One region of the Neorhizobium sp. CSC1952 genome, then DNA from elsewhere that is predicted to be linked to it. Evidence: predicted binding sites of a transcription regulator. Region 1 holds the regulator's gene; each other region holds the start of a gene.
The links. The regulator LexA, encoded in region 1, represses DNA repair genes until DNA is damaged. The targets are predictions, from matches to a motif close to TGTTCNNNNTGTGTTCNG.
Positions count from the first base shown of each region.

Region 2: QTA58_RS03630 (MazG nucleotide pyrophosphohydrolase domain-containing protein) is a predicted target of LexA. The motif match lies at 1,956-1,973, and genes of this name have one in related genera.
Region 3: QTA58_RS06410 (YifB family Mg chelatase-like AAA ATPase) is a predicted target of LexA. The motif match lies at 2,406-2,423, and genes of this name have one in related genera.
Region 4: QTA58_RS09405 (metallopeptidase family protein) is a predicted target of LexA. The motif match lies at 2,657-2,674, and genes of this name have one in related genera.

Region 1 is NZ_CP128416.1:4,514,143-4,518,684, reverse strand. It holds gene QTA58_RS21815 (ComEC/Rec2 family competence protein) at 1-2,246, shown strand, start outside; gene lexA (transcriptional repressor LexA) at 2,227-2,949, opposite strand; gene QTA58_RS21805 (VOC family protein) at 3,151-4,023, shown strand; gene kdsA (3-deoxy-8-phosphooctulonate synthase) at 4,028-4,542, shown strand, end outside.
Region 2 is NZ_CP128416.1:670,790-675,331, reverse strand. It holds gene QTA58_RS03640 (polysaccharide deacetylase family protein) at 1-948, opposite strand, end outside; gene QTA58_RS03635 (sulfite exporter TauE/SafE family protein) at 1,057-1,848, opposite strand; gene QTA58_RS03630 (MazG nucleotide pyrophosphohydrolase domain-containing protein) at 1,976-2,290, shown strand; gene tldD (metalloprotease TldD) at 2,531-3,946, opposite strand; gene QTA58_RS03620 (YcxB family protein) at 4,027-4,521, opposite strand.
Region 3 is NZ_CP128416.1:1,249,666-1,254,207, forward strand. It holds gene cysK (cysteine synthase A) at 1-626, shown strand, start outside; gene QTA58_RS06410 (YifB family Mg chelatase-like AAA ATPase) at 780-2,315, opposite strand; gene gshB (glutathione synthase) at 2,594-3,544, opposite strand; gene ugpC (sn-glycerol-3-phosphate ABC transporter ATP-binding protein UgpC) at 3,677-4,542, opposite strand, start outside.
Region 4 is NZ_CP128416.1:1,874,666-1,879,207, forward strand. It holds gene leuD (3-isopropylmalate dehydratase small subunit) at 1-499, opposite strand, end outside; gene QTA58_RS09390 (hypothetical protein) at 631-858, opposite strand; gene QTA58_RS09395 (CoA ester lyase) at 967-1,869, shown strand; gene QTA58_RS09400 (DUF1737 domain-containing protein) at 1,866-2,072, shown strand; gene QTA58_RS09405 (metallopeptidase family protein) at 2,086-2,523, opposite strand; gene QTA58_RS09410 (hypothetical protein) at 2,696-3,634, shown strand; gene QTA58_RS09415 (DNA polymerase Y family protein) at 3,645-4,542, shown strand, end outside.

The DNA of each region.
Region 1 (4,542 bases):
TCGGGGCCGGCGCCGCGTGCTGGTTCGCTTTGCCGCAAAGCCCGCCCTTCTGGCCGTTCTTTCTGGCGTTCTGCACGTTTGCCGCGCTTGCGGCCGTCACGCGGCACCGTGCCGGCGGGGTGCGCATCCTTCCGCTCGGCATGGCCCTTTTTCTCGGCGGCATGATGCTGGCCGAGCTTGAGGCCTGGCGGCGGGGCACGGTCGTTCTCGATTCACCAGTGACGACCGAGCTGGCGGGCGTGGTCGAAAGGCGCGAGGTCGATGCGGACGGACGCTGGCGGTACGTGGTCCGCGTCGAGCGGACGACCGGTCCCGAGGTCAGGCGTCCGCCGGAGCGGGTGTCGCTGCTGGCGAGGGCGCGCCACGCGCCGGTCGAAACCGGCGAGACGATCAGCGGCCGGGTACGCATCTCGCCGCCTTCCGGCCCGGCGCTGCCGGGGCTCAACGATTTCGCCTTCTCCTCCTATTTCGACGGCATAGGCGCCATTGGGTTCTTCTACGGCACGCCGAAACAGGAGTCGGACCCGGCAGCGCCGCACGCCTGGCATGCGGAGCTCGAAAGGCGGCTTTTCGACCTGCGCAGCGCGATCGCGAGCCATATCCGCGAAAGAGTGCCGGGCGATGCCGGCGCGTTCGCCGCCGCGATCGTGACCGACAAGCGCCGGGCGATCTCGGAAGAGACGATCGAGGCGCTGCGGCTTTCCGGGCTTGCCCATATCGTCGCGATCTCGGGGCTCAACATGGCGCTCGCGGCCGGCATCTTCTTCGTCGGGGTCCGCACGGCGCTTTCGTTCTTCACCGGCTTTGCGCAAGCCTATCCGGTCAAGAAGATCGCCGCACTCGGCGCGCTTCTCATGGCGACCGCCTATTACCTGATCTCCGGTTTCGGGGTGTCGGCGGAGCGCGCCTATATCATGATGGCGGTGATGCTCGTCGCGGTCTTCTTCGACCGGCCGTCGATCAGCCTGCGCAATGTGGCGCTCTCCGCCCTCATCATCATCGCCATCTCGCCTTCGGAAATCCTGGGCCCCAGCTTCCAGATGTCTTTTGCCGCGACCGCAGCCCTGGTGGCAGGCTACGCGCTCTGGAAGCACCGGGCGGAAAAGCGCGATCCCGAACCGCTGCCGTTCCGTTACCCCGTGGTGACCCCCGTCCTGGCCTCATGGAATTTCGTCGCCGGAATCTTCGTGACCTCGCTGATCGGCGGCATCTCCACGGCGATCTTTTCCGTCGAGCACTTTCATCGCCTGACGACCTACGGGCTGGCGGCCAATCTTGCCGCCATGCCGGTCATCTCCTTCGTGGTCATGCCGGCGGGTCTGATCGGCATGCTGCTGATGCCCTTCGGGCTCGATGCACCCTTCCTGAAACTCATGGGGCTCGGTCTGGAGGCGGTGATCGCCATCGCCAGGCACGTGGCGGCCTGGGGCGGCGATGTCGGTATCGGCCGCCAGCATGCCTGGTTCCTGACCGTGGCGACCGCGGGCTTCCTGCTGCTGACACTCTTGCGAACCAGGCTCCGGCTTCTCGGTATTCCGTTCCTTGCCGCGGCCTTGCTGCTCTCCTGGCAAGAGCGCTCGAAACCCTTGGCCGATCTGCTGGTCTCGGAGGATGGAACAATGGTCGCTTTGCCGGGCGGGGAGGGCGTTGCGACGAACCGCAGCCGCCCGCCGGATTTCGTCTACGGTCAGTGGAAGCGCGCGCTGCTCATCGGCGATCCCGTGAAACCGGAAATGTCGCCGCCGAGGGACAGGCCCCCCGATACGAAATCGCCCGGACCGAAATCCGCAGGTGCCGGCGCAAATGAACGCCGTGATCTGACCGCGGAGGAGACCGAAGCTGCCCGAGCCGGCATCAGGCAGGCCCCCGCCGGCCGTTTCATCTGCACGCCCCGCGCCTGGTGCGCCGCGAGGACCGCCGAAGGCGTCATCGTCGCTGCCGTGGAGGACGGCCGTTATGCGGGTGCGGCCTGCGACGCCGCCAATTTCGTCATCGCGCCGCGTGCCCGTTTCGACCGCTGCCGCTCCGGCGCGCTGATGATCAACGGCGATACGCTGCGCAAGACCGGCGCCATTGAAATATTTCTCAACGGCGCCACAGACATCCGCCAATGGCGGATCCACACTGCCATGGCCGGCCAGGACCGCCCGTGGACCCGACACCGCAATTACGACTGGCGGAACAGGACATTCAACCCGATGCTGCCGGAAGCGCTCCGGCCGCTGATCAGTGATAGCGGCGGATGAGGCCGACGAGCTTGCCCTGGATCTTCACCCGGTCGGGGCCGAAAATGCGGGTTTCGTAAGCCGGGTTTGCGGCTTCGAGCGCGATCGAGGCGCCGCGGCGGCGGAAGCGCTTCAGCGTCGCTTCCTCGTCGTCCACGAGAGCCACGACGATATCGCCGGGATTGGCCGTATTGCTGTTGCGGATGATCACGGTGTCGCCGTCGAGAATGCCGGCCTCGATCATCGAATCGCCCTTGACCTCAAGCGCGTAATGTTCGCCGGAACCGAGCATTTCGACCGGCACGGCGATGTCGTGCGTGTTGTTCTGGATCGCCGAGATCGGCACGCCCGCCGCGATGCGGCCCATGACGGGAACCGTGGTGGCATTGGACGCATCGTCGTTCGCCGCGGGCTTCGCAGGGAGTGCGGCGACAGGCTGCGGCTTGCCGAGGCTGCCTTCGATGACGCTCGGCGAGAAGCCGCGCCGCGGCTGCAGGCTCGGCTGATAGGCTTCCGGCAGCTTGATGACTTCCAGCGCCCGCGCCCGGTTCGGCAGGCGGCGGATGAAGCCGCGCTCCTCGAGTGCCGTGATCAGCCGGTGGATGCCGGACTTCGATGCGAGGTCGAGCGCATCCTTCATCTCGTCGAAGGAAGGCGGCACGCCGGATTCCTTCATGCGTTCGTGAATGAACAGAAGCAATTCCTGCTGTTTGCGCGTGAGCATGTTTTGGCACCCTGAGAGTCGGAAACAAATCCAGAACGGACACTATATGTTCCATATGTGTTCCGCAAGTCCCTAAATTTTAGTGAAGTATGGTGATTTTTTCTTCATGGAAGCGCGCCACATATCTCTCTCATCTCCACTTGCGCGGAACCCGTCCGCTGCCAATGTAATTTTGCGGTACTGGATCCTGGGGGCCATCGCGTGAATGCAAGACCGATCGATCATCTCGTTCTGCCGGCCGCGGAGCTTGCGCTCGCGCGCTCGCGGCTGTCCGAACTTGGGTTTACCGTGGCGCCCGACGCGTTCCACCCGTTCGGCACGGCCAATGCCTGCGTGTTCCTCCCGGACGGCACCTATCTGGAGCCGCTGGCGATCGCCAACCGGCGTCATGCGTCTGCGGCGGCCAAGCGCGGCAATGTCTTCACCGCGCGCGACCTTGCCTTCCGCAAGGCGAAGATGAGCCAGGGCCTTTCCGCGCTCGTGGTCGCCACGGTCGATGCCGCTGCCGATCATGAGCGCTTCAAGCTCAGGGGCGTTTCGGCGGGCGATATCCTGGAGTTTTCCCGCGGCGTGAAGATGCCGGACGGTTCTAAGACCGAGGCAAGCTTCCGGCTGGCCTTTGCGGGCGATGAGCGGGCGCCGGATTTCTTCCTCTTCTCCTGTCAGCGCGTCAATCCGCTGCCGGCCGATCGCGGCGAACTGGAGCGCCACGCCAATGTGGTCACGGGTTTGAGCGAGATCGTTCTTTCCGCCCCGGCGCCCGGCGAGTTCGCTCCGCTGATGGAGCAGGTGCTGATGACGGAAGCGGAGATCGAGCCGCACTTCGTCAGGCTTGCCGCCGCCAATGCCCGCATCCGGATCGCGCGGGATCAGGATATCGAAGCGGAATTCGCGCTCGCGCCGATCCCGGATGCCGGGGGGCTCCGGGGCCGCGCGGTCATCTTCAAGACGGCCGATCTTGCCGTGACAGAGATCATCCTTGCTGCTAATGACGTGGCATTCGTCCGCCGGGAAGGCCGTGTCCTGGTGCAGGCGGCGCCCGGCCAGGGCGCCATGTTCGGTTTCGAGGAATAGTGTCATGGAAGTGTCCCCCAATCCGCGTGTTTCCCTCGGCGAAGGGGAGGGCAGGGTGCTGTTTGCGCAGGATGCGCGCCTGTCGCTGATCGCCGGTCCCTGCCAGATGGAAAGCCGCGACCATGCCTTCATGATGGCGGGCGCGCTGAAGGAACTCTGCGGCAGGCTCGGCATCAGGCTCGTCTACAAATCGTCCTTCGACAAGGCGAACCGCACCTCGATTTCCGGCAAGCGCGGCATCGGGCTCGAAAGCGCCATGGAGATTTTCGCCGACCTGAAGAAGGAGTTCGGCTTTCCGGTTCTGACCGACATCCATACTGAAGAGCAATGCGCGATCGTCGCGAAGACGGTCGATATCCTGCAGATTCCGGCCTTCCTCTCCCGCCAGACGGACCTGCTGGTCGCCGCCGCCAAGACCGGCCGTGTCATCAACGTCAAGAAGGGCCAGTTCCTGGCGCCGTGGGACATGAAGAACGTGCTCGCCAAGTTCACCCAGAGCGGCAACCCGAACGTGCTGCT
Region 2 (4,542 bases), 1.1 Mb from region 1:
GGTAAGCCGGTTGGCGTGTTTTTCGCAAAGCGTGCCGGGCTGCGTCGTCACCGCGACCGAGAAGCCGAGCTCTTTGGCGATCGTCATGTCGCGTTCGGAAACGGCCTGCTGCGTGCCGTAGGGATAGGCGAGCGATCGCGGCCGCTCGCCGGTCAGCATTTCCACATAATCCGCCGATTGCCGCATTTCCTCGCGCGCCTCTTCCACCGAGAGGCGGGCGACCGCACGGTGGCTTATGGTATGGGCGCCGAGAGAAGCCAGCGGATGCGCTGAGAGCGCTCTGAGCTCCTGCGCGTCCATGGTGAGATCGGCGGTGATCTTCAGCGGGTCGACGCCGTGCTTCTTCGCCATCGCATCGATGCGGGAGACGGCGCTCGCCTCGTCGGTCGTTCCGACGTAGTGGGAGATGCGGTCGAAGGCGTCGAACTTTCGGGCTTCGGAGGTCAGGTCCATCAGCTCGGGCCCGTCGCCGAAGTCGAAGGTGACTTCAGGCGCCTGCCCGAGCAGTTCTGCAAGCGTCTCCCACCAGAGCGAATGGGTGCGCTCCGCAAACCCGCGGGTCACGAAGATCGTGAAGGGAGCGTTGTGGCGCTCGAAAACGGGCAGCGCATATGCGGCGTTGTTCCTGTAGCCGTCGTCGAGCGTGAAGGCGGCGAAGGGCCGCTTCGACGGTTTGGCGAGTCGCGCCGGGACTTCCGCCAGGGGCACGAATTCGTAGCCTTCCGCGGAAAGCCGCTCGATCGCCTCGCTCAGGAAATCCGGCGTGACTTCGAGATGGGCGCTGGGTTGCAGGGGACGGCTCTTTTTCGGCCGGACATGGTGAAGGGTGAAGATCGCGCCGCGCCCGCGCGCATTCGCCATCATGCCGGCGCGTGCGAGGGCGGCGGCCATGTCGAGCCCGCCCGCGACCAGACGGCGCTTGACGTCGCGGCGCCAGAGCGCCTGCAGCCTCTCCTTGGTGTTCCCCACAGCGATCACGCCCACGTTACTATAAAGCAGCGCGACCCTACTCCCGCACGCGTTAAGCCTTGCTGAAGAAACGCGGGCAGAATCCGGTCAGGGCCGCAGCGTGTCGAAGAGGGGAAGCCCGACGATCGCCGCCATCGCGATGAGCAGGAAGCAGATGCGCCGGAAGGTGCCTTCGGAGGCGACGCCGAAAAGCCGCGAGCCAAGGAAGAGGCCGACGCCGTAGCCGGGCCCGGCGATCAGCGCGAGTGCCAGCACTTCAAGCGTCAGCAGGTGGCCGACGACGTAGGAAACCGCCGAGATGACGGTGGCCAGCGCAAAATAGAGGATCAGATTTGCCCTGACCGTCAGCGGCGGGATCGCGCCGCCCAGCCAGTAGGCGACGATCGGCGGGCCGGAAAGCTGGGTGGCACCGCCGAACAGTCCGGCGATCGCCCCGACCACGACCGTCAGCCAGGTCTTCGGCGTTCCGTGGTAACGCCACCCGGAAATCAGGAAGGCGAGCAGGCCGAGCACGACGATGGAGATGAGCCAGCGCAGCGCCGTCGGCTCGATGACCGCAAGCAGCGCCGTGCCGGCCGGCACGCCGACGAGGGCTCCGACGAGCATCGTGCCCACCTCCCGCCGGTTGGCGCGCCGCCAGCCTTCCGGCAGCATGCCGAGCGTCGTGATCCCGTCGATGACCAGCAGCAGGGCGGGGGCGATTTTCGGGCCGACCGCCGCGCCGGCGAGAGGCACGAAGATCAGGGCGCCGCCGAAACCGGAAAACCCGCGCGCCAGCCCCGCGATCACCGCCGCGAAGAACATGAAGGCGAGTTCGGGCAATCCGTGCCCGGGAAGCAGGGTTCCCACGAAGGTGGAAAACGGATTTTGGGAGTCCATGGAGAGGCCGTGCGGGGGATTCGAGCGATGGTCCGCACCTGGCGGGATTTGGTCTGCGCTGTCAAGCAAACGCTCTGGACAGCAGCCTGAGAATCATCGTTTCCTGTGGAAACAAAAGGAGAACGATATGCTGGAGAGATTGGCCGGCCGGTTCGAGGCCGCATCCGTCGCCTATGCAGAAACCCACGGCATCGCCCGCGACCCCGACTGGTTTCTCCTGAAGCTTCAGGAGGAGATGGGAGAGCTAACCCAGGCCTGGAACCGCAAGACCGGCCGCGGCCGCAAGAAGGGGCGGAGCGAGGAGGAGCTTGCGCGTGATCTCGCCGACGAGACCGCCGATCTGCTTGGCCATGTGCTGCTCTTCGCCCGCGCGAATGGGATCGATCTTGCCGCGGCGATCGAGCGGAAGTGGCTTTTCAGGCCGTTCGGCGATTCAACGTGAATTGGCCCTAGTAGTAGCTTGCATGGCTTCACCCCCCTCTGCCCTGCCGGGCATCTCCCCCACAAGGGGGGAGATCGGCAAGAAGTACCGGCTTCCCAAATCATTAGCGGTGTTGAACCTGGCTCCGGTGATCTCAAACCTGTGTTGGGAGTAAGAGCTTGCTACTATCCGATCTCCCCCCTTGTGGGGGAGATGCCCGGCAGGGCAGAGGGGGGTGAAGCGCTCCGTTATAGTATAGGGCTACGCCCTCGTGCCGCCCACCGTCACCTGGTCCATCCGCAGATGCGGCTGGCCGACGCCGACCGGCACCCATTGGCCGGCCTTGCCGCAATTGCCGATGCCGGTGTCGAGCTTCGTGTCGTTGCCGACCATCGAGACCCGCTTCATCGCGTCCGGGCCGTTGCCGATCAGCATGGCGCCCTTGATCGCCGGGCCGATCTTGCCGTTTTCGATCATATAGGCCTCGGTGCAGCCGAACACGAACTTGCCGGACGTGATGTCCACCTGGCCGCCGCCGAAGGAGACGGCATAGATGCCCTTCTTCACCGAGGCGATGATCTCTTCCGGCGTCTTGGTCCCGCCGAGCATATAGGTGTTCGTCATGCGCGGCATGGGCACATAGGCATAGCCCTGCCGGCGGCCGTTGCCGGTGGGCTTCATGCCCATCAGCCGGGCGTTCTGGCGGTCCTGCATGTAGCCGACCAGCTTGCCGTCCTCGATCAGCACGTTGTAGGCCGACGGCGTTCCCTCGTCGTCGATGGTGATCGAGCCGCGGCGATTGTCGATCGTGCCGTCGTCGACGACCGTCACGCCGGGAGCGGCGACCATCTCGCCGAGGAGGCCCGCGAAGGCAGAGGTCTTCTTGCGGTTGAAGTCGCCTTCCAGCCCGTGGCCGACCGCCTCGTGCAGCATCACGCCCGGCCAGCCGGAACCGAGCACGACGTCCATCGTGCCGGCCGGTGCCTCGCTGGCGGTCAGGTTGACGAGCGCCTGGCGGAGCGCCTCGTCGGCCCCGGTCTGCCAGTTGCCGTCCGTGACGAAATCGCCGAAGCCGATGCGGCCGCCGGTGCCGAAGGAGCCGGATTCCTGCCGGTCGCCGTCGCCGACGACGACGGAAATGTTGAGACGCGTCATCGGGCGGATGTCCTGCACCCGGTGGCCGTCGGCACGCAGGATGTCGACCACCTGCCAGCTTGCCGAAACGGTGGCGGTCACCTGCCGCACCTTGTCGTCCTTGTTGCGCAGATAGGCGTCGATCTCGGTCAGGAGCTTCGCCTTCTCCTCGAAGCTCGGGGATCCGATCGGGTTCTCGTCGCCGTAATATTTCTTGTTGGTGCGCTGGGGGGCAGCCGCATAGGAGCCGGAATAGCCGGCGGTGACGGCGCGCACCGCGTCGGAGGCGCGGGAAAGCGCGGCGGCAGAAAGCTCGCCCGCATGCGCGTAGCCGACCGCCTCGCCGGCGACCGCCCGCAGGCCAAACCCCTGGTCGGTGTTGAACGAGCCGCCTTTCAGCCTTCCGTTGTCGAAGGTCAGCAATTCCGCCTGGGCATGTTCCACGAAAAGTTCGCCGTCATCGGCGCCGGAAAGCGCACCGGAAAGGATCGAGCGCAGCTTAGTCTCGTCGCAGTCGAAAAGGTTGAGAAGGTCGGTATTCATGGAATGCTCCTTTGGGCGCTGCGGCGAAGACGCGGGCTCTCATCCGACCGATGTAGGTCCCGAAGGGGGGCTAAGCAAGCCTATCTTCGAACCGACCGGGCGCTCAGAAAGGCCTGGACCTCTTCCGGCATGGTATCGCGCGGCAGGATGTTGAAGGCGTTCGCGCCGCTGAAGAGCATGAAGGAGCGCGGCCGCTCCCAGATTTCGGTGACGTTGCGCCAGGTGAGGTTTCCGCTGCCGAGATCGGAGCTGATGCCGAAGCCTTCCGGGTCGATGGTGATGTCCGCCCGGCGGTCGGCCATGCGGTTGTACCGGCCGAATGTGTTGGCGGAATGGACGCGCCAGACGATGGCGCTGAAAATCGCCGGAAAGCAGGCGACGACGATCGCCAGGACGGCAAGCGTGAAATTGCCCTGGACGACCAGGAAAAGGCTGGCCACCACCATCAGCGCCGCTGCGCGCCATTTCATTTTCTGCTCACGCACAGTGCGCTGGACGACGAAGGCGCGCACCGCGTCGCTGACGACCTCGTCGTCGAAACGAACGGGGAAGTGATGGCTGCCCTGCAATTCCATGAGCGTCGTCCCGGCGCCGAT
Region 3 (4,542 bases), 1.6 Mb from region 1:
GCAAGATGCTGGCGCTGCTCGGCGCCGAACTGGTGCTGACCGAGGGGCCTAAGGGCATGAAGGGCGCGATCGCCAAGGCCGAGGAACTCGCCGCCACGCTGCCCGACGCGATCATTCCGCAGCAGTTCGAAAATCCGGCGAACCCGGAAATCCACCGCAGGACGACGGCCGAGGAAATCTGGAACGACACCGAAGGCAAGGTCGACATCCTCGTCTCCGGCATCGGCACGGGCGGCACGATCACCGGCGCCGGCCAGGTGCTGAAGGGCCGCAATCCGAACCTCAAGGTCGTTGCCGTCGAGCCGGAGGAATCACCCGTGCTTTCCGGCGGCGAGCCCGGTCCGCACAAGATCCAGGGCATCGGTGCCGGCTTCGCGCCGAAAATCCTCGACACGCACATCTATGACGAGATCGTCACCGTCAGCGGCCCGGAAGCCATGGAGATGGCCCGTCTCGTCGCCAGGCTCGAAGGCGTGCCGGTCGGCATTTCCTCCGGTGCAGCGCTGACCGCCGCAGTCGAAGTCGGCAGCCGCGAGGAAAACGCCGGCAAGAACCTGGTCGTCATCATCCCCTCCTTCGCCGAACGCTATCTTTCGACGGCGCTGTTCGAGGGGCTGGGCGGGTGAAATGAGCGAATAGCGAATAGCGAATAGCGAATAGCGAATAGCGAATAGCGAATAGGATTTCTCAAGAAACAACCGTGCGCAAGCGGCTGGAGAGAATTCTATTCGCTATTCGCTACTTACTATTCGCTTCTCGTTACCATTCGCTTCTCGCAATCACGCCACCGCCACGGCGAGCCGCTCGCCGGCCATGCGGTAGGAGATCGCCTCGGCGAGATGGATGCGGCCCACGATGTCCTTGCCGTCGAGGTCGGCGAGCGTGCGGGCCACCTTCAGCACGCGATGATAGCCGCGGGCGGAGAACTTCAGCTTCTCGGCCGCATCGCGCAGCAATTGCAGGCCGCCCGGATCGGGCTCCGCGAATTTCTCGATCAGCGACGTGGAGCACCGCGCGTTGGTGAGGATGTCCGGAGAGCCGGCGCGCGCGAAACGCGCGCGCTGCCTTTCCCGTGCCGCCGCGACCCGCCCGGCGACGTCGGCACTCCTTTCCGCCGGCACGGGGCGGATGAGATCGGCCGCGGAGACGGCCGGCACGTCGATGCGGATATCGATACGGTCCATCAGCGGACCCGAGATGCGTGCCTGGTAATCGGCAGCACAGCGCGGCCCGCGGGCGCAGGAATGGCCCGGCTCGCCGGCCATGCCGCAGCGACACGGATTCATGGCGGCGACGAGCTGGATGTTGGCCGGATAGGACACACGGTGATTGGCGCGCGCGATGACGCATTCGCCGGATTCCAGCGGCTGGCGGAGCGCATCCAGCACCTGCGGCGAGAATTCCGGGAATTCGTCGAGGAAGAGCACGCCGTGATGGGCGAGCGAGGCTTCACCGGGCTTCGCCCGCGTGCCGCCGCCGATGAGTGCCGCCATGGTGGCGGAATGATGGGGCGTGCGATAGGGCCGGCGGTCCGAAAGCTTGCCGCCGGACAACTGACCGGCGATCGAATGGATCATCGAGACTTCCAAAAGCTCGGCGGCCGACAATGGCGGCAGGATGGAAGGCAGGCGCGCCGCCAGCATGGATTTTCCGGAACCCGGAGGCCCGACCATCAGGAGATTGTGCCCGCCGGCCGCAGCGACTTCCAGCGCGCGCTTGGCGCTTTCCTGGCCCTTGATATCGGCGAGATCCGGGAGATTGGCGGGGTTCGCGCGGATCGCCGGCTGCGGCCGCGAGATCACCTGGGTGCCGCGGAAATGATTGGCGAGCGCGATCAGGCTGCGGGGTGCCACGATATCGATCTCAGCGCCGGCCCAGGCCGCTTCCGCGCCGCTGTCCGCCGGGCAGATGAGGCCCTTGCCGAGCCCATTGGCGCCGATCGCCGCCGGCAGGGCGCCGGCCACGGCTGCCAGCGTTCCATCGAGGTTCAGCTCGCCGATCACCACATAATCGGCAAGCGCATCGGGGGGAATGGCACCGAGCGCCGCCATCAAGCCCAACGCGATCGGCAGGTCGAAATGCGAGCCCTCTTTCGGCAGATCGGCGGGCGCCAGATTGACCGTCACCTTCTTCGGCGGCATCGCAAGCCCGGATGCATGCAGCGCGGCCTGAACCCGCTCCCGGCTTTCGGCCACCGCCTTGTCGGGCAGGCCGACGATATGCATGTTCATCTTGCCCGGCCCGACCATGACCTGCACGTCGACCGGAACGCCCTCTATGCCCTGAAATGCAACCGTGCCGACACGCGCGACCATATGAACCTGCCCCCAAGCCCCTTCTGGACGTCGGCGATACACGCTTTCCGCGCCAGCGATTGCAATCTGGCATGGAATCAGGAATAAAACAAGAACATTGATCGAACAATTTCGCGCCGCCGGTGCAACCGGGTTGCATGCGGTTGCATCCGTGGAACAAAGGCGATCCGTATCCGAAACGAGGCGAAAGAATTTCCGTCCAGGCCGCGGAATAGTCTTTCCTATTCTACGCAATCACGGACGGAAAGCCGCTTCACACTTCGCCGGCAGCCGCTTTATCAGGCGCGCCGGGCTTCGATTGCATCCCAGAGCAGGCTTGCGACGTCGGCCCCGCCAAACTTCTTCACCTCGCGGATGCCCGTCGGGGACGTGACGTTGATCTCGGTCATATAGTCGCCGATCACGTCGATGCCGACGAAGAGGAAGCCCCTTTCACGGAGAGCAGGTCCGATCCGTTCGCAGATTTCCTTTTCGCGCGGGGTGATCTCGGTCGGCTCGGCGCGGCCGCCGACATGCATGTTGGAGCGGCTGTCGTGCTCGGCCGGCACGCGGTTGATGGCCCCGACCGGCTCGCCGTCCACCAGCAGGATGCGCTTGTCGCCCTTGCGCACGGCAGGCAGATAGGCCTGCGCTATATAGGGCTCGCCGCGATACATCTGGCCGAACATTTCGAGAAGCGACGTGAAATTGCGGTCGTCGCGGGCCGAATGGAAGACGCCGGCGCCGCCATTGCCGTAGAGCGGCTTCAGGATGATGTCGCCCATCTCCTCGCGGAAGCGGGCGATCTCCGCCGGATCCCGGGAGATCAGGGTCGCCGGCATCAGGTCGGCGAACTCGGTGACGAAAATCTTCTCCGGCGAGTTGCGCACCCAGGCCGGGTCGTTCACCACCAGCGTCTTCGGGTGGATGCGTTCGAGCAGATGGGTCGAGGTGATGTATCCCATGTCGAAGGGAGGATCCTGGCGCAGATGGACGACGTCCATCGCCGACAGGTCGACGCGCTCCTTTTCGCCGAGCGTGAAATGATCGCCCTTGATGTCGCGCACCTGCAGCGGCTCGACGGCGGCAAAGATCCTGCCGTCGCGCATCGTCAGCCGGTCCGGCGTATAATGGAAGAGCTCGAAACCGCGCGCCTGCGCCTCCAGCGCCATGGCGAAGGTGGAATCGCCGGCAATGTTGATGCCGGAGATATGGTCCATCTGGAATGCGACCTTGCGGATTTTCGCCATGACTTCAGTCCCCTAGAATTGGCTCGCCTGATGTAGGATGGCGAGCCCTCAAAGGCAACCGGTCAACCCGTTTATCGGCCGGCAAGGCCGACCTGAGGCCCGAAGCGCCGCGCAGCCGGCAGATGCTCGCCGTCAAACGACCGGCTCGGCCGGCGCCAGCTTCGCTTCGGCCGGCACGTTGCCGGGCAGTCGCCTGCCGGTATCGGCCGCGAAGAAATGCAGGCGCCTCGCATCGACGGCAATGCGCATCTCGGACGCGAGCTCCGTCTCGGGAGAAACGGCAGCCGTGACCTGCTGATCGCCCACCGCACCGTGGATAAGGCGCTGGGAGCCCAGCTCCTCGGTATATTCGAGGCGGAAGGGCAAAGCCTCCTCATCCGCACGCGCGACACGCAGGTCCTCGGCGCGGATACCCACGGTGACCGCGCCGGAGGTCGGCGCAAAACCCTTGAGGCCGATCACCGCCGGCCCGATCGCAAGCCTGTCGCCATGCAGCTCGCCCTTGACCAGATTCATGGCCGGCGAGCCAATGAAGCTCGCGACGAAGGTGGAGGCTGGCGCGTGATAGACTTCCAGCGGCGCGCCGATCTGCTCGATCTGGCCGCCGTTCAGCACGACGAGGCGATCGGCGAGCGTCATCGCCTCGAGCTGGTCGTGGGTGACGTAGATCGAGGTGGTGCCGAGGCGGCGCTGCAGGCGCTTGATCTCGCCGCGCATGGAAACGCGCAGCTTGGCATCCAGGTTCGAAAGCGGCTCGTCGAAGAGGAAGGCGGCCGGCTTGCGGACGATCGCACGGCCCATGGCGACGCGCTGGCGCTGGCCGCCAGAAAGGGCACGCGGCTTGCGGTCGAGATACTGGGTGATTTCCAGCATCCGGGCTGCTTCCGCGACGCGGGCGTCGATCTCGGACTTCGGCGTGCCGCGGTTCTTCAGGCCGTAGGCGAGATTGTTGTAGACCGTCATATGCGGATAGAGCGCGTAATTCTGGAACACCATGG
Region 4 (4,542 bases), 2.3 Mb from region 1:
GACGGCCCGGGTCGATGTCGAAATGGATCGAGCCGCCGTCCGGCCCGGTGATTTCCTGGGCCCCCAGGTCGATCGAGAGGATGGCGTTCGAACCGCGTTCGGCATCATCCATCAGCTTGTCCAGGTCTTCCTGGGCGACGACGATCGGCAGGATGCCGTTCTTGAAACAGTTATTGTAGAAGATGTCCGCGAAGCTCGTGGAGATCACGCAGCGGATGCCGAAATCGAGAAGCGCCCAGGGCGCATGTTCGCGCGAGGAGCCGCAGCCGAAATTGTCGCCGGCGACGAGGATCTTGGCGTTGCGATAGGCAGGCTTGTTCAGCACGAAATCCGGGTTTTCGGAACCGTCTTCGTTATAACGGGCTTCCGCAAAGAGACCCTTGCCGAGGCCGGTACGCTTGATCGTCTTGAGGTAGTCCTTGGGGATGATCATGTCCGTGTCGATATTGACGACCGGAAGCGGCGCTGCGACGCCGGTGAGCTTGGTGAACTTTTCCATGATCTGCCTCCACGTGGGACTTCATCTGCGGAAGCTGCCATAAAGCAAATCTGCGCGGATTTGAAGGGCTGTTTGCCCTCAACCGGTACGCCAAGACGGCCTGAATCGGCCTATTTATCGGTTTTTGTCGATCAAAGGTCGATGATCGTGCCGCGACCGTCGTTCCAGACGCGCATTTCGCGCTTATCCGTCTTCGCTCGCACCGGTACCGGCTTCAGCCGCGCCGAAAGCGCGCGCCCGATGGACAGGATTGCGAGAATGCCGGCAAAGGCGACAGTCAGGGAAGCCGTCAGCAGCGCTGCCATGGCGAGCACGGCAATTGCCGAAACGATGACGAAAAATGCACGAATGTTTTGCATGGTCCAAACCTTTCTCAGGAAGGAATGTGGGCCCTCCCGCCCTTTCTTGCAAGAGGTTTACGCTGTCATGGTATTGTCGCAGGCTCAAAAGATTGGCACAAAGCGGTGATGATCGCCTCGACCGACATCAATTCTTCTACTGTTCGTCTTCGCCGCTCTGTTCTGAGCGTACCAGCCGGTAACGTCAGGGCACTGGAGAAGGTTCCTGGTCTCGATTGCGACGCGGTGATCTTCGATCTGGAAGATTCCGTCGCGCCGGAAAAGAAGGCCGAGGCCCGCGACAATCTGCGCCGGCTGTTCAAGGAGAAGCCGCTTCAAGGCCGGGAAATCATCATCCGCATCAATCCGCTCGAAACCGACTTCGGAAGGTCCGACATGGAGCTCGTTCTCGAAGCTTCGCCGGATGCGGTGCTGATCCCCAAGGTCGAGCGCATTTCCGAAGTGCAGGCAGTGGCGGATATGCTGTCCGACGCCGGCGCTCAGGACAACCTTGCCATATGGGCGATGATCGAGACGCCGAAGGGAATCCTGAACGCGGCAGCGATTGCCGGAACGGACGAGCGCCTCCAATGTTTCGTGGTCGGTCTCAACGACCTGCGCAAGGAAACCGGCGTGCCGCCGCAGCCCGGCCGCACCTATCTCGTACCCTGGCTGATGCAGGCGGTGCTTGCCGGCCGCGCCCACGGCCTCGACGTCATCGACAGCGTCTTTAACGATTTCAAGGATGCCGAGGCTTTCGACGCGGAATGCGCTCAAGGCCGGGCCATGGGCTTTTCCGGCAAGATGCTGATCCATCCGGTCCAGATCGGACCCGCCAACCGGCATTTCGGTCCCGATCCGCAGGCGGTGAAAGAGGCCGAAACGGTGATTGCCGCCTTCGCAAAGCCGGAGGCGGAGCACCTCAACGTCATCAATCTCAATGGCAAGATGGTCGAGCGCCTTCACCTGGCGGAAGCGGAAAAGCTTGTCGCCAAGGCTCGGACCATCGCTGAACGAAAGAAAACCTCATGAAGCTCTACCGTTTTCTCACCGGCTCGGACGATTCCTCCTTTTGCCACAAGGTGACGGCCGCGCTGAACAAGGGCTGGGAGCTTCATGGGTCGCCGGCCTATGCCTTCAACGCCACGACCGGTGAGATGCAATGCGGCCAGGCGGTCACGAAGACCGTGCACGGCAAGGACTATGATCCCGAGATGAAACTCGGCGAACAATAGGACCTGTCAGGGTTCAGCGCTGGGCGGCTTCTTCGGCGCTCGCCTCGATGCGCTCCATGTCGGCATCGCTGAGGCCGAAGTGATGGCCGATCTCATGGATGAGGACATGGGTGATGATGTCGCCCAGCGTCTCCTCGTTCTCGGCCCAGTAATCGAGGATAGGCCGGCGATAGAGCCGGATGCGGTTCGGCAGTTCGCCGGTTTCGACGGTAAAACGTTCGGAAATGCCGCGGCCCTCGAAAAGGCCAAGCAGATCGAATGGGGTTTCCAGCGCCATGTCCTCAAACACTTCGTCGTCCGGAAAATCCTCGATCTCGATGATCAGATTGGTCGTCAGTGCCCGGAATTCTTCCGGCAAGTGACCATAGGCCTCGATCGCCAGCGATTCGAACGTGCTGATCGTCGGCGCGTGGCGATCCTGCCAATCGTCGGTCTGGTCAATACGGGCCATAGGCTCTCCTTCTTATCAGGCCCATATAGTGCCTTCAGCGATATTTTTCGAGAGAAGAATCATCGGCCTATTGCCGGAGGAAAAGATTCCCGGAGCCTGCCTGTTGACTCTTGTCGGGAGCTCTGGAATCCATAAGAACATAAAGTGAACATATGCGGATGGAGTTGACGCCATGGCCGGGAACGCCACGGCGCAGGAGACGCTTTTTGCCCTGCGTGAACAGATCGCCAGACTGGAGGGAAAACCCCTGCCGGCGCTCGTGGCGGCGGAGCAGGCAAGGGCCGCCGAGGACCCGGACCGTCACGGAGCCAAGACCGGCCGGCCTCGCCTGCCGCTCGGCATAGAACCGGTGGATGCGGCTTTGGAAGGCGGTCTGCCGCTCGACGGCCTAACGGAAATCCGCACTTCCCTGATGGGGAATGCCGGTTCGGCGAGCGGATTCGTTCTCGCGCTTTCAGCCTATCTCAAGACCAGAGAAAGGAGCGAGGCGCCTGTTCTGTGGATCGGCGACGTCGTTTCCGCCCAGGAGGCGGGCGTTCCCTATGCCGCCGGCCTCAAGCAATTCGGATTGAACCCTGATGATATTCTCTATGCGTGGCCGCGCAAGCTGGAGGACGCGTTGTGGCTTGCGGAAACCGCGGCGGCAAGCGGGGCGCTTTGCGCCACCATCCTCGAAATCCGGGACAATCCCAAACATTTCGGTCTTACCGAAAGCCGAAGGCTCGGCCTTCGGGCCAAAGCGGCGGGGCGGCCGCTTTTTGTGCTGCGGCATGGAGCGCAAGAAGAGGCAAGCTGTGCCGTCTTCCGCTTTCTTGCCGAACCGGCGCCGGCTTCCGAGCGGCGCCTTCCGGATGGATCCGTACTTGGCGGCAGTATCGGCCATCCGATTTTCCGATTGATCTTGGAGAAGAGTCGCAATCCGGCTCCGCTCTCCTTCTTTCTGGAGTGGAATCCCCGTGACCGTCAATTTTCCCTCGCCCGAAAAGCAGCAGAAATTTCCTCTTTCCGCAGCCCGTCAGCGCATCCTGGCGCTCGTCTTCCCGCACCTGCCGACCGACAGGATCGCTCGCCGGCTCTGGGGTCTGTCGTGGCGTTCGAAAGGGCGTCCTGACCATCCGCCGATCCTCTGTGCAGGCCGGCGTGACAATGCGATGCGGCTCACCGCGCTGGACGAAGTCTCCGAGCGCCTTGGATTGAAACGGGGGCAGGGACTTGCGGAAGCGCGCGCCATGTATCCCAAGATCGATGTGACGGACGAGGACGAAGCTGCCGACCGGGTGCTTCTCGAAGCGGTTGCCGATTGGTGCGACCGTTACACCCCGCTCGTGGCGCTCGATGGCCGCGAGGGCCTCTTCCTCGATATCACCGGTTGCGCGCATCTCTTCGGCGGCGAGGAGGCCTTGCTCAAGGATGTTCTCGGCCGGCTCTTCCACATGGGTTTCGATGCCAAGGGGGCGATTTCGTCGTCCTCCGGCCTCTCCTGGGCGGCCTGCCGTTTCGGGCGCGGGGGCGTGATTGCCGATGACGACATGGAAGATGTGCTGGCGCCGTTGCCGGTCAATGCCTTGCGCATCGAGGAGGGCACAGTCAAAGCGCTCTATAAACTCGGACTGAAGCGGGTGGGCGATCTCATGCCCATGCCGCGCGCGCCGCTTGCCCGCCGTTTCGGCACGCATTTGCTGCTCCGGCTGGACCAGGCGCTTGGAGCAGATGAAGAAGCCATTTCACCCCGCCGGCCGGTAGCGGCTCTTTCGGCCGAGCGGCAGCTCGCCGAGCCGATACAGGCGGAAGAGCATATCCTTCAACTGACAGGCCAGATCGCGGTTTCGCTGAAATCGGGATTGGAATCGCGTGGCGTCGGCGGACGGCTTTTCGAACTGGTATTGTTTCGCGTCGATGGCCGTGTTTTCCGCATCACCGCGGGCGCTTCGCAGCCGCTCCGCGATCCGAAACGCATCTCGTCGCTGTTTTCCGAACGTTTGACCGCCGTGCATGACGATCTCGATGCAGGTTTCGGCT